Regions from separate parts of the Shewanella sp. LZH-2 genome, predicted to be linked through region 2. Evidence: predicted binding sites of a transcription regulator. Region 2 holds the regulator's gene; each other region holds the start of a gene.
What was found. Region 2 encodes sigma-54, which starts transcription at its own class of promoters, with help from an activator protein. Its sites were predicted from a motif close to GTTGGCACGNNNNTNGNNT; they were not measured.

Region 1: a site for sigma-54 is predicted at 3,147-3,165, ahead of JM642_RS13470 (DUF3192 domain-containing protein). Genes of this name have one in related genera too.
Region 3: a site for sigma-54 is predicted at 1,798-1,816, ahead of JM642_RS04530 (nitric-oxide reductase large subunit). Genes of this name have one in related genera too.

What each region holds. Positions count from the first base shown of each region.
Region 1 covers NZ_CP069350.1:3,033,015-3,037,830, forward strand. Annotated here, with positions in the region: gene JM642_RS13455 (DUF962 domain-containing protein) at 1,354-1,659, opposite strand; gene JM642_RS13460 (GNAT family N-acetyltransferase) at 1,652-2,290, opposite strand; gene JM642_RS13465 (DUF2789 domain-containing protein) at 2,436-2,669, shown strand; gene JM642_RS13470 (DUF3192 domain-containing protein) at 2,709-3,107, opposite strand; gene JM642_RS13475 (hypothetical protein) at 3,255-3,638, shown strand; gene JM642_RS13480 (Zn-ribbon-containing protein) at 3,638-4,411, shown strand; gene syd (SecY-interacting protein) at 4,497-4,816, opposite strand, start outside.
Region 2 covers NZ_CP069350.1:795,887-800,702, forward strand. Annotated here, with positions in the region: gene mgtE (magnesium transporter) at 1-35, opposite strand, end outside; gene JM642_RS03635 (HPr family phosphocarrier protein) at 225-500, opposite strand; gene rapZ (RNase adapter RapZ) at 487-1,341, opposite strand; gene ptsN (PTS IIA-like nitrogen regulatory protein PtsN) at 1,338-1,781, opposite strand; gene hpf (ribosome hibernation promoting factor) at 1,784-2,071, opposite strand; gene JM642_RS03655 (RNA polymerase factor sigma-54) at 2,100-3,575, opposite strand; gene lptB (LPS export ABC transporter ATP-binding protein) at 3,682-4,413, opposite strand; gene lptA (lipopolysaccharide transport periplasmic protein LptA) at 4,410-4,816, opposite strand, start outside.
Region 3 covers NZ_CP069350.1:989,296-994,111, reverse strand. Annotated here, with positions in the region: gene JM642_RS04535 (potassium/proton antiporter) at 1-1,239, opposite strand, end outside; gene JM642_RS04530 (nitric-oxide reductase large subunit) at 1,861-4,146, shown strand; gene norR (nitric oxide reductase transcriptional regulator NorR) at 4,336-4,816, shown strand, end outside.

The DNA.
Region 1 (4,816 bases), 2.2 Mb from region 2:
TCCGGCCATCCTGACCGCTAACATCCTGTTGTCTCTCGCTCCCTCTGCAAATGAATCTTAGGATAGTCATGATGAAATTTGCGCTAGTTAAAATAAAAAGATAAACCGCAATAATAACGACATGATTAAAAGCAAAACCTAACACACTGATTAAACTATATTTGATGGAATATGACGGTTTTTATCAGTCAAAAAACTTACAAATTACTTACATACTTGTGAGACATATCTCACAAAGAAACTGGCAATTTTAATCCTCTCAACTAATTTAGTTTGCTTGCCAATAAAGACTCAGAACCAACCAAGCCGTAAATCGCCGCATAAAGGAGCAATAATCGACAATCCCTTTTATCCCACTACCGTTAAAATTATAAAAATGGACATTTTGACACAGAATTATGAACAGCCTCTAAGCGACGCCAAGTTCCATATACTTTGGTTAGTATCAACCACTAGAACCAAGCAACTCAAAAGTATCATTGCGCATTGTTATCAATGCATAAGCGGGTTGATATTACAATCTTGATGAGCTGTGAACTGGGTGATTGGACGGATTTGCAATTCAATATTTATAAAATGACTGGATACAAGCTGCAGCTTCAAAAGACAAAAAAGAAAAGGGCGCACTGTGTACGCCCCATTTATTCACTGTAAGCCATCCTGCTTATTTGTGCTCCCTGCACCATCCATGCGTTTATGTGCATCCTACAGCATCCCTGTATCCCTAATCCTCCCTGTGTTATGGCTTAACCATAACACTCAATCCTTTGACCCGGAAATCCTATTCCGGCACCAGTCACATCCTATGACTCATTCCATAATGCATCCTGCTCAATGCCTTCCATAGACGAGTACAAGCTGTTCACCCTTATACTTATCCCTTAACTCGATACATCCTGCACCGAGTACATGCTTAATCCTTAAGCTTGTCCTTTATCATCCTGAAACCTGTCGTCCTAACAAGTATTATATCCTGTATCATCCTTGACAAAGCTATCCTGCTTTTCCTTAGCCTATCCTTGGTTTATGACAGTTTTCCTACCGCCAGAGGTTCAAATCCAAGAACCTAAATTAGTTGCTTCTTGCGTCCGTTTTGCCCGTATTGCAATCCGTGCTATCCATGTGTTTTGGCGACAAATAAATTCTACGTGAATTCTGTCTTTGTTGTTCCCCCATAAGAACAACAACCCGGGAAAATCTCATTCAACCAGCAAAGCGGAATTTATAACAAATTGAAATTAAATAACTTTTAAAACTACAGATTATAAAACAATCAACAAGAAAACATATTGTCTTACAGGCTTTGTAAGCGATCTCTCACACGCTTGTCAGCTTCTTACCGGAATATCAGATTCAATACTTTACTTTTCCCAAAAGAATTTGGACAAACATCACCCAATCCCCCATCAAGCTGTACAAAGGATATTGAAAGGTCGCAGGTCGATTACGCTCAAAGACAAAATGACCAACCCAAGCAAATCCATATCCCACAAGCGGGATCAGCATCAACAACCACCATGCGGCAGTGATAAATGCAGCCCCTAATAAAAACAATACCAGAATACTTCCAATAAAATGTAGCCGCCGACAACGACTGTCTTGATGCTGGGAGAGATAGAAAGGATAAAACTCAGCGAAAGAGCGATAACGTTTATTCATCTTGTTGGCCTGTATAAAAAAGTAATTGCCCAGCCACACCACCAATAGTCAATTCACCCAAGAAAACAAAATCATGTTGTTTAAATAAATGCATATGAGCTTCCTGCGAGGTGAATACCCCAATACCTTCAAGATTTGGCTGCTCATCGCACCAACTCACTACCGCTTGAACAAGTTGATGGCCCAGCCCTTTACCTTGCTCGTTTGGCGCTAAGGCAATAAATTGCAAAATCCCACAACGCTGGCTGGGTAACAGTTCCAAAATAATCGATTCCTTTTTCATCATAGCTTGGGTCGATTGCCACCCCGTACCCAGCAACATTTTGAGCCGCCAGTGCCAATAGCGACCTTCTCCGAGTGGCACTTCTTGGGTGACAACGCAAGCAACCCCCACTAAATGAGCACCATCGAAGAGTCCGATTAAGGCCTGCTTTTGTTGCCATAGAGTATTGAGTTCTTCGCGAATTGCGGCGCGTAATTTTTGTTCGTAGGCAAATTTATCCGCGGTGGATAACGCATTAATGAAAAAGGGATCATCATGATACGCATTGTAGATAATTGAAGCGGCCAAGCGTAAATCTTCTGCGGTGAGATAAACGGCACGATACTCATCCAAGGTTTTATTGTCCATTGTTAGAATTCCTTGATTTAGATCACACTCTTATGAGTCTTTATCAATGTATCAAGGAAACCAAAAAGTGCAAATTTTAATCATCGATTGCATTTCCTAAAGAGATGCATAACCTAGATAAAAAGCTAACCAAGGGAGAGATCGAATGGATACTACGCCAATTGATTTAAGCCATCTATTTGAACAACTGGGATTAGAGAGCCAACCCAATGCTATTGCGCAATTTATTGCGACTCACAAGCTGGCAGCACAAATACACTTAACTGAAGCGCCTTTTTGGACACAAGCGCAAAAGAGTTTTCTCACCGAAGCGTTAGAGGCTGATGCACAATGGACCGAACTGATTGAGCAGCTTGATGCTCAGTTAAGAAAGCCCTAATTTTTTAGGGCTTTCAAGTATATTTTGGGGCAGTTGGGGTTAAATCTTTTGATACGCAGTGTCGCCCCAACCGACTAAAACATGGTTACTCAACACTACAGGCGTACATTCATCCTTAGTGGTTTTACCATCGCTATGGGAGTGCTGAGTGCGATAAAAGAGGACCAACACTTCTTTGTCTGCTTGTCCTGCGCTTTGTTGTAAATAGGACTCGCTAAAGTCTGCTGCTCCCATTAGCGTCATCACTTGGTCTTTGCTCATGCCAAGGCTGAGCTTAGTCAGATTAGTGCGGTTTTTATCCTGTGTTTTTTCCCAAGATTCGCTGCTATCCCACTTAGATTCACCATCGCCGACATTGACCACACAACCGCTAAGACCTAAGCTTGCTAACCCTAAAAACGTGACCGCGATGAGTTTGCGATTAATATTTGCGTTCATATTATGACTTCCTGTGTACTTGTTATAAAAATTGTTAAAAAGCAAAATCAATGCCAAACAGCAATACATTGATTTATAAAAACTAAAATAACCACATCACAGTAAGTTAGTGAAAAACACGATATACATTAAGGAATTTCACTTATTATGAGTCCCATTGACCAAGTGTTAGCAGCAGCCTGCGCACTCGAAGCCAGCGGTAAAACACCAAGCCTTGCCCTGATAAAAAGCCGTGTCGGTAACAAAATCCCTATGCCGATATTAATCCAAGGATTACAGCAATTTAAATCGGTACCTAAAGCCGAGCGGGAACGTTTAGCGGCCCAATCACAGCCCGTGATTGAAGAAACACATACCGCCGAAGCTTCACCACTCACTGTCGCCACATTGGCGCAACAGTTAGCCCAGTTGCAACAAGGCATTGAACAGGCCCTCGCGTTAAAAAACAACGAGATCATGCAACTCAGAAATGAACTTATCGAGCTGAAACAACGTGTCAGTCAACTCGAATCCCAAGGAAAATCCGCTTAATGTTTGTCACCGAATTGCGCTTTGAATGCTTTGCCGATACCACCATCAGTGCGGCAGAACGTGCCATCAATCAATTGCTCGAAGCCTATCGTGCTAATGGCCAAATCCTCGGCCGCGAATTTGCCGTAGCCTTTAATGAGGGCGAATTTCGAGTACGCCTACTCACGCCGGAAAAAAACAGTTTGGCCCATCGTTACCATAGCCCTTGGGTGAAAAAAGCGCTGGCGGAATTAACCGAGGCTAAACTACTGGCGCCACGTGAAAAGTTTATCGGTCAGGATATTAATTCTGAGGTCAGTAACACTGAGCCGCCCAGCTGGCAGCTGCTCTACACTAGCTATGTGCATATGTGTTCCCCCCTGCGTAGTGGTGATAACTTATTACCTATTCCGCTGTATCAAATCCCTGCGACCTTTAATGGCGATCATAAGCGAGTTATCCGCTGGCAAACCGAGTGGCAAGCCTGTGATGAGTTACAAATGGCGGCCGCCACTAAGGCAGAATTTGCAGCGCTAGAAGAATTATCGAGTCCAAACAGTGATTTATTTAGACGAGGTTGGGATTTACGCGGCCGAATCGAATACCTTACTAAAATTCCCACTTACTATTATTTGTATCGCGTCGGGGGGCAGGATCTGCAATCTGAGCTGGCACGCCCCTGCCCGCGTTGTGGCAGTCACGACTGGAAACTCGATGAGCCATTATTGGATATGTTTCACTTTCGCTGCGAACCTTGCCGCATAGTGTCTAACTTGTCTTGGGATCATCAATAGCCTTGCCTTATTAAAGCCTAAACTCGACAGGCTAGATATGCATGTCGAGTTTACTATGTTTAGGCCTTGCTGCATTTCAACGCGCTTAACGCTTACCAATCAGGTTGTGCCACATACGTTTAAAGCTGGCAAAAATCCCAGGATGCTCGAGCGCCGGCATAGGCAATTCTTCATGTTTCACGGGTGGCGCGATACGTGGCGATAACGCCTCAATAAACGCCGCTAAACTCGGCGCCAATTGGGTAGAGGGAAGCTCGCCGGGGATTTCCACCCATACACTACCATCGGCATTATCCACCGTTAGCATCTTATCGCCTTCATCAAGCAAACCAATAAACCAGGTGGGTGGTTGCTTAAGTTTTTGCTTCATCATCAAGTGACCAATGATATTTTGCTGCAACGCGT
Region 2 (4,816 bases):
TCGGCTTGTAAACTGTCTGAGGCTTCTACAGGCATGTTTCCTCCATGGCGGCGGTGGATGGGTTGGCGTTTAGCTATTGAGGACTTAAGCCAAAGCGCAGCAGTACATTGTAATTTAGCGCACGGGAGGGCGTCGAGTCACAAATGTGTTTTACTGGTATAAGGTGCTGAAATCAAAACCAAACAGGATACTGAATACCGGCAGGGATCATCGAGATGATACCATCAGCAGGCTTCGTCAAACTTAGCGTCGATAAGGGCACAAATGGCATTAAGTGCAGGCTCGGCATCCGGGCCTTCGGCGATGAGGGTGATGGTTTTACCCATGCCCGTCTCGAGCATGAGTAGACCCAATACACTGGCGGCAGAGGCCTGTTTTTCACCTTGGATCAGCGTAATGCTGGCATCAAACTCAGAGGCTAATACCACGAGCTTTGTGGCGGCACGGGCATGTAAGCCGAGTTTATTGCAGATGGTGACTTGGCGCTCAAGTTTTGGCATGGCTCAACTCTCGATGGCGCGCATTGACTTTATGTTTGCCATTACTAAAACGTTTAGCTAGTTGCTCGGCTACATAGACTGAGCGGTGTTGGCCACCTGTGCAACCAATCGCAATCGTCAGATAGCTACGATTATTGCGCTCTAAATGGGGCAACCAGGTTTCGAGCAAATTCTCGATTTGCCAGATGAACTTATTCACCAGTGGCTGGCGATTTAAAAACTCCGCTACGGGTTCATCTAAACCGGTGAGAGGTCTAAGTTCCGGTTCCCAATGGGGATTTGGCAAAAAGCGCACATCAAACATAAAGTCAGCTTCGGTCGGCATACCATGCTTAAAACCGAAGGACTCGAAGTTGATCACCAGTTCCTTATCGACACTGCCAAGGAGTATTTGCCGCACTTGGTCGCTGAGTTCATAGATATTCAGATTCGAGGTATCTATATAGTGATCCATCTGCTGTGACAGGGGCTCGAGCAATTTGCCTTCAAGCTTGATGGCTTCTTGCAGTGACACTCGGCTCTTCGATAAGGGATGTAAGCGCCGCGTTTCACTGTAGCGTTTGAGCAACACTTTATCGCTGGAGTTTAAGAAGAAGCTGGTGAGTTCAGTGCCCGTAGGCAGGCTGGCAAGCTGTTTAACCAGCACTTTGTCTTGCTCTGGTAAATTGCGCACGTCAACACTGATAGCAACGAGATCGTTACTGCCTTTGAGCTGTTCAAGCAAACTGCCAATCAAAGGCAAAGGCAAATTATCGACACAATAGTAGCCGAGATCTTCAAGCACTCTAAGTGCGACCGATTTGCCTGAGCCTGAACGCCCTGACACTATGACCAGTTTCATCCAATGATTACCTGATAGAGTTCCGTTTCATCATGCGTCTTGCGCAATTGTTTTAATATTTGCTTGTCACTGAGCTTTTCAGCCATGCATGACAAGGTACTTAGGTGCTGCTGACATTGGTCGGCAGGCACGAGTAGTGCAAATAAAATATCGACGGGTTGTTTATCGATAGCATCAAAGGCTATCGGCTCCTCACATTTTATCAATATCGCTATGGGTTGTGTTATATCGGTTAATCGACCATGTGGAATGGCGATACCGTTACCTATACCTGTGCTACCCATCTTTTCGCGCGCCACGAGGCTTTCGAAGATCTCTTGAGATGAGAGGGTGGGGTACTGGGCAGCGGCTAAGTCGCTGATGAGTTCCAGTACCTTTTTCTTACTGCCCGGAGTGGCGCAGGTTGTGCACTCCGGCCGCAGTATGGTACGAAGTTCCATTGCTAGTGTTTTGTTAACTTCTCTTTGTGTTTAATAACCTGACGATCAAGTTTATCAATCAGGACGTCTATGGCAGCATACATATCTGCATGCTCTGAAGTCGCGAAGACTTCACCACCGGTGAGGTTGATTCTCGCTTCGGCAATCTGTTGCATTTTCTCAACATTGAGCACAACGTGCACATTATTGATCTGTTCGAAATGACGTTCAAGTTTTGAAAACTTTTCCTCAACATATGCCCGTAACGATTCAGTAATCTCGATATGGTGTCCACTTAGGTTTATTTGCATAGAAACGTCCTCCGATACTCACAATAGGCTATAAACTTTTACGCTGATTGGAAGGGGGAATAAGCATCGCTTCTCGGTACTTCGCAATGGTTCTGCGCGCAACGTTAATTCCCTGTTCTGCCAGAAGTTGAGCCATCTTGCTGTCGCTTAATGGTTTTTTCTGGTTTTCCGCTGCAACCAGTTTCTTAATGAAAGCTCTGATTGCTGTGGATGAGCACTCACCGCCATCATCCGTCCCGACGTGGCTTGAGAAGAAATATTTTAGTTCAAAAAGTCCTTTTGGGGTATGCATGTATTTTTGTGTGGTCACCCGTGAAATGGTGGACTCATGCATCTCTACCGCCTCGGCGATATCGTTTAGGACCATAGGTTTCATGGCTTCTTCACCGTATTCGAAGAAACCCTGTTGGTATTGCACTATGCAGTTTGCCACCTTGAGCAGTGTTTCGTTACGGCTTTCAAGGCTTTTAATAAACCACTTGGCTTCTTGCAGATGGCCACGAATAAATTGGCTATCAGCTTGATTTTTTGAACTTCGGGCCATTGCTGCATATTGCTGATTTACGTTGATTTTTGGCATGCAGTCAGGGTTTAATTCGACCACCCAACGGCCGTTTTTCTTCGACACCGATACATCGGGGATCACATATTCTTCATCGACAGGGGTGATGAGTAAACCGGGACGAGGGTTCAAGGTTTGGATCAGCGCAATACTGTCCCTTAACTCGTCCTCTTTCAGTTTGGTCTTACGCATTAACAGCCTAAAGTCGCGAGCGGCGATCAGATCTAAATGATCTTTGATCAGCATGCGGGCGTTTTCGATGTGAGGGGTATCAGGCGAAAAATGAGATAGCTGGATCAGTAAACATTCGCTTAAATCCCTTGCCGCGACACCAACGGGGTCGAAGTGTTGAATACGCTTGAGCACGGCTTCAACTTCGTCGAGTTCAATCTCGGGATTGCCCATGGCTTCGAGGATATCTTCAGTGCTTTGAGTGAGATAACCTTGATCGTCGATGGCATCAATAATCGCGGTGGCAATGGCTAAATCGGTTTCAGAGAAGGGCGTGAGGTTTTTTTGCCATTCTAAATGTTCGTACAACCCCTCGCTAGTTTCCCCTTGGAAGGGCATGTCATCTTCACGGCTGGCGCCAGAACCTGAGTTTGGCGATGCGGTAAAGACTTCATCCCAAGTGGTATCCATGGGTAACTCTTCGGGCAGAGATTCTTTGGTCAGCGACTCGGCAATGTCCACGGTGGAATTATCTTGTTCCTGTGGCTGGGCAGTCGTTTCGCTAAAGTCGGTATCGGCGATATCTTGCTTACGTTCGCTAGGCGCGTCAAATTGCTCCTCTTCCAGCTCGAGAAGAGGATTAGAGTCTAAGGCTTGCTGGATTTCTTGTTGCAGTTCCAATGACGACAGTTGCAGCAGGCGAATGGCCTGCTGAAGTTGTGGCGTCATGGTTAACTGTTGACCCAGTTTGAGCTGGAGTGACGCTTTCATGTTACCGCTGATCCCTAGGTTATTATTGTGAGTTTAGGTCGCTTGATATCATATGGATGGAGCCTAGCGCTCTCAAATTCAAGGCTTATTAGCTTTGTTTTAGTAACTATAGCCTGAATTGTTCACCTAAGTACACAGCCCTAACTTGCTGATTGTCTAAGATCTCTGCGGGTGTGCCCTCGGCAATAAGATTACCGTGACTCACAATGTAAGCATGTTCACAGACGTCTAAGGTCTCGCGCACATTGTGGTCAGTGATCAGTACACCAAGGCCTCGGCTTTTAAGCTGCTCGATAATTTTCTTGATATCGATAACGGAGATCGGATCAACGCCCGCAAAGGGCTCATCAAGCAGAATAAACTTGGGGTTGGCCGCTAAGGCGCGGGCAATTTCGACGCGTCGACGTTCACCGCCCGATAAGGACATGCCTTGGCTGTCACGAATATGGGTGATATGGAACTCTTCTAGCAGTTGCTCTAGTGCTTCTTCGCGCTGGTCACTATTGAGCTCTTTACGGGTTTGCAGTACCGCCATGATGTTGTCGTGTACGGTTAATTTACGAAAGATACTCGCTTCCTGTGGTAGGTAACCAATACCTTTGCGGGCACGCAGATGCATAGGATCGGCGGTTAAATCATCATCGTCGATAAAGATATGGCCTTTATCGCTTTTAACTAAGCCCACGACCATGTAAAAGGTGGTGGTTTTACCCGCACCGTTAGGGCCGAGTAGACCGACGACTTGACCCGTTTTTACTGTCAGGCTGACATCTTTGACAACCTGGCGGCTTTTATAACTCTTGGCGAGATTCTGTGCTTTTAAGGTGATTTGGGTCATTTAGAATCCTGTTTTTTCACAGGTTTATCTGTTGGTGTATTTTTGAGTTCTTCCTGATAATTATCAGGTTGAATAATGGTAATTACGCGATCATCACCATTGCCGCTACTTTCGGCGATCAGTTTTTGCTGAATAATATCGTAACGAATTAAATTGCCTGTAACTTGACTACCCGCTTGGTCTAGGGTCGCTGTACCAGTTAGGGTCAACGTCCGAGTGGCCATTTCATAGCGAATCTCTTTGGCGCTAGCAGATGCAGGGCGGCCATCATCAAGGATTTGGCTGTAGGTTGCTGGATTTCCTGTAGCCAGTAAGACTTTACTATTTTCGCCTTCGACAGAAAATGCACGGAGTTGATCCGCATGGATTTTAATTGAGCCTTGAACAACTTCAACGGGGCCGA
Region 3 (4,816 bases), 190 kb from region 2:
GCTGCTCGGGTAAATTTCAACCCCCGAACGCGAAACGGGTAAAGGCTTTGGGGGCAATTCTACCTTTGCTAAGCGTGCAGCCGTAGTGAGTGACGCCCCTTGGACTAGCAGAGAGACTAACACCACAAAAAAGGCCAAGTTAAAATACAATTGAGCCCCAGGAAGCCCGGCCATCATTGGGAATACCGCTAAAATAATCGGCACGGCGCCACGAAGCCCGACCCAAGAGATAAACCAGCGGTCACGGCTGCTAAAACTCTTAAATGGCAGCAAACTTAGCCATACCGCTAAAGGTCTGGCAAACAGGATCATCCCAAAGGCCAGTGCTAAGCCCGGCAGCCAAATATCTAATAGATCCGAGGGGGTTAAAAGTAATCCCAAGACGAGGAACATGCCGATTTGACTCACCCAAGTCATTCCATCCAATACGTTTAATATCGCATGACGTCCACGAGTTGGCTTATTACCGAGGAATAGGCCAACTAAGTAAATCGACAGAATGCCACTGCCACCTAGCTTGTTCGATGCAGCGTAAATAATAAGGCCACCGCTGAGCACGAGAATCGAATATAGACCTTCAGCGAGTTGACTTAAGTTCACCAATTTCCATAGCAGCCAGCCACCACCCAAGCCTAATAAAATTCCCAGCCCAAATTGTTTAATAAAGCTAATCAGCATAAAGCTTGCAGATAGCTCGGCATCGACATTGCTGAGAATGGCAATCAAGGTGACAGTTAAAAATACCGCCATAGGGTCGTTACTGCCCGATTCGATTTCCAGCGTCGCGCCAACCCGCTCATTAAGGCTGCGTCCCTTTAACAGTGAGAATACCGCCGCCGCATCGGTAGAGCCGACAATCGCTCCCACAAGCAAACCTTGTAGCCAATGTAAGTCAAATAGCCACGCTGCCATAATGCCTGTGATACTGGTGGTGATCGCCACCCCAAAGGTTGCCAAGGATAACGCAGGCCACAGTGCGACCCTGAAGCTCGCGACCCGAGTGCGCATACCGCCATCGAGCAAAATAATGGCTAAGGCTAAGTTACTGACAAGATAAGCGGTTGAATAATCATCGAAGAGAATACCGCCGGGACCATCTTCACCAGCAAGAATACCCACTGCGAGGAAAATTAATAAGATAGGAATCCCAAGACGGGATGACATGGGACTAAGCAAAACACTCACGGCAGTAAGTAAGGCACCGATCAGAAAAAAACTATTGATGGAATCTGCATCCACACATGCCTCCTTAAATGCTGCTGGCTCAGCTAAACGATAGCAAAAACACCTAGATTAAAAATGACTCAATTAAAAATTTCAGTGTTTCTATACTAGCATAAAAAATGCAGATTATTGGAGTTTTAAATATTAAATTTCAATCATCTACACTAAAATAATCATCAACAGTAACTTTAGGCTAATTTTCAGATAAAAACACATAAAAAGACAAATACAACCAGAACATCAAACTATAAGCATAAATAAAATAAAGCTTATATTTATCAAGTTCTTTAAAAAATAAATCCAATACAAACTTTCCATTTTTAATCAAAAAAAAATATCGGTAACCATCTAAAAAGACACTATATCGATAAAAACATACATCTAACTATATTTATCGCCGCAATACCTTGAAAGACCACATTAAATTGAATAGTTCATTGTGTTATCAACATTGGCCCACCAACGGCTGTCATAAAGACAGTCAATGTCATGATGACAATCCCTATTGCTATCAAAAAGACACTATTAATAATTTTAATTAAATTTTTTCCTTTATTTTCAATGACAAAAATACTTGGCACATATTGCGCAATAGCAAATTACAGGTATCAAAATGACGTTGGATTAAGGGGATTTATGAGCAAACAAAAACTCACCGCTATCGCACTATTATTAGTGTTGATTGCCTCATTTACTGTACTACTGAGCGTAGGCAGTGAAATTTATCGAGAAAAACCACCCATTCCCAGTGCATTTGTCGATGTGAATGGCCAAGTTATCTTTAGTGAAAATGATATAGAACAAGGTCAATTAGTATGGCGCTCAATGGGCGGCCATCAACTCGGTTCGATTTGGGGACATGGCTCCTATGTCGCCCCCGATTGGACTGCAGACTGGTTACACAGAGAAGCCCAAGCTTGGCTCGACTTACGCGCCAAGCAACAATATCAAACGCCTTTCGAACAACTAGGTTCCCAAGAAAAAGCGGGGCTTGAACAAGCATTAAGGGATGATTTACGCCATAACAGTGTTGAACAACAGATCGATGGCACTCAGCTTATCAGGCTATCGACCACACGGGTAGAAGCAATTCGCACGGTTAATCAACACTATTTATCCTTGTTTGGTGATGACCCTAAACTCAGTTCACTACGCGAACAATACGCCATGAAAGAGGGCACAGTGCCCGATGTTACACGCCGTGAACAACTTAATGCGTTCCTGTTTTGGGGGGCTTGGGCTGCCATCACTGAACGCCCAGATGCACCCTATACATACACTAATAACTGGCCGTTCGATCCTCAATTAGGCAATACTCCCACCTCGGATAATATTGTCTGGTCGATACTCAGTATCGTGACCCTGATAGCGGGTATTGGTGGATTGCTATGGCACCATGCCAGCGGTAAGCACGAAAGTCTGCCTAAGCCGTCGGAACAAGACCCGCTGTTTTTCACTAAACCAACCGCTTCACAAAAAGCCGTCGGCAAATACTTCATTACGGCGATAGGCCTCTTTTTACTGCAAATTTTACTCGGAGGCATTACCGCTCACTATGCGGTAGAAGGCCAAGAGTTTTATGGTTTACCTATTGCGGAAATACTCCCCTATTCAGTAACGCGTACTTGGCACACCCAATTAGCCGTATTTTGGATCGCAACTGCTTGGTTAGGTACAGGGCTGTATATTGCACCTGCGTTATCGGGCCATGAACCCAAATATCAACGAATAGGCGTTAACGTACTCTGGGTAGCCTTAGTGGTGGTTGTGCTCGGTTCAATGGCGGGCGAATGGATTGGGGTACAACAGTATTTTGACCTCGATATGAACTTTCTCTTTGGCCATCAAGGATATGAATACATAGATCTTGGTCGAGTATGGCAAATCTTACTCCTCGTTGGGTTATTGATTTGGCTCGCCCTCGTCACCGCCGCCATCAAACCCGCCCTCAAAGTTCAAGGCGAGATGCGCCCTGTTATTTGGGTACTCTATGCCTCCTGCGTCGCAATTGGTTTGTTCTATGGCGCCGGCCTCTTTATGGGCAAACACTCCAACTTAGCGATTGCAGAATACTGGCGTTGGTGGGTAGTACATCTGTGGGTTGAGGGCTTCTTCGAAACCTTTGCGACTGCCGTTATCGCCTTAATGCTGGTACGTTTGGGCTTAATCCGTGGCCGTAGCGCCAACGGTGCGGTCTTGTTTACAACAGTGATCTTCTTAACCGGTGGTTTAATCGGCACTTTACACCACCTCTATTTTACTGGCACACCAACCTCGGTTATCGCCTGGGGCGCAATTTTCTCGGCCTTAGAAGTGGTGCCTTTAGCCATCATAGGTTTTGAAGCAATGGAAACCTACCGCTTGCGTAAAGCCAGTCCATGGATGCAGCGTTATCACTGGGCGATTATGTTCTTTGTGGCTACCGCGTTTTGGAACTTGGTCGGTGCCGGTATGCTGGGCTTCTTAATCAATCCACCAATCTCGCTCTATTACATTCAAGGGTTAAATACCACTGCCACCCACGGTCACGCCGCCTTTATGGGGGTTTATGGCATGCTCGGCATGGGGCTAATGCTTTTCTGTCTGCGCGGTCTAACTGGCAATATGCAGTGGAATGACAAAATGCTCAAAGGCGCCTTCTGGAGCCTCAATATTGGCCTAGCGGCTATGGTGTTTATGTCACTATTACCTGTGGGGATTACGCAGTTTTTTGCAGTCATCGACCACGGCTATTGGTATGCCCGCTCGCCAGAGGTCATTCATAGTCCGCTGATTGAAAGACTGGTATGGATGCGTATGTTTGGGGATATCATCTTCAGTATCGGCGGATTATTGATGGGCACCTTCTTATTTGACTTAATTAGAAAGGCCCTGAATAAACCTGCAAAGTTACAAGGGGAGCAATTACTACCAGACCACTAACACGAGACTAAATAACGGTTAGTCCCATACCAAGGTGCCATTGCTGGCACCTTGGTTGCCTAACCTATTACGCGCTACGTTGCGGTGAGTCATTCCTGTATGCATTTTGCTGTTAGTCGTGTTTAAACTACATGTGTCAATATAACAATCAATGGTATAAATCAGGGTAATCTAGCTGCTGGAGTTTTTATGGCCCTTAGTCAAACCGATCTTACCCGTATCGCCCTCGATATCACCTCAGGTTTAGCCCATAGAGACCGCTTCTCACGGCTGCTCAATACCGTTAGAGAAAACTTACACTGTGATGCCGCTGCGCTACTCACGTTTCATGGTCAGTATTTTACCCCACTCGCCATCGATGGTTTGAATGATGACGTACTAGGCAGACGTTTTATCCTTAATGAGCACCCAAGGCTTGAGGCTATTGCCCGTGCGGGGGATATAGTGCGCTTCCCGGCTGACAGCGAACTTGCAGACCCTTACGATGGTTTAATCCCCAATCAAACAGGCGCATTAAAAGTGCATGCCTGTATTGGACTACCGTTATTTGCCGATGAACAGCTTATCGGGGCCGTAACTATCGATGCCTTTAATCCTCTGCAATTTGATCAATTCAGCAATGCCGAGCTACGCAGTTTAAGTGCCATTGCCGCAGCATCTTTAAGCAATG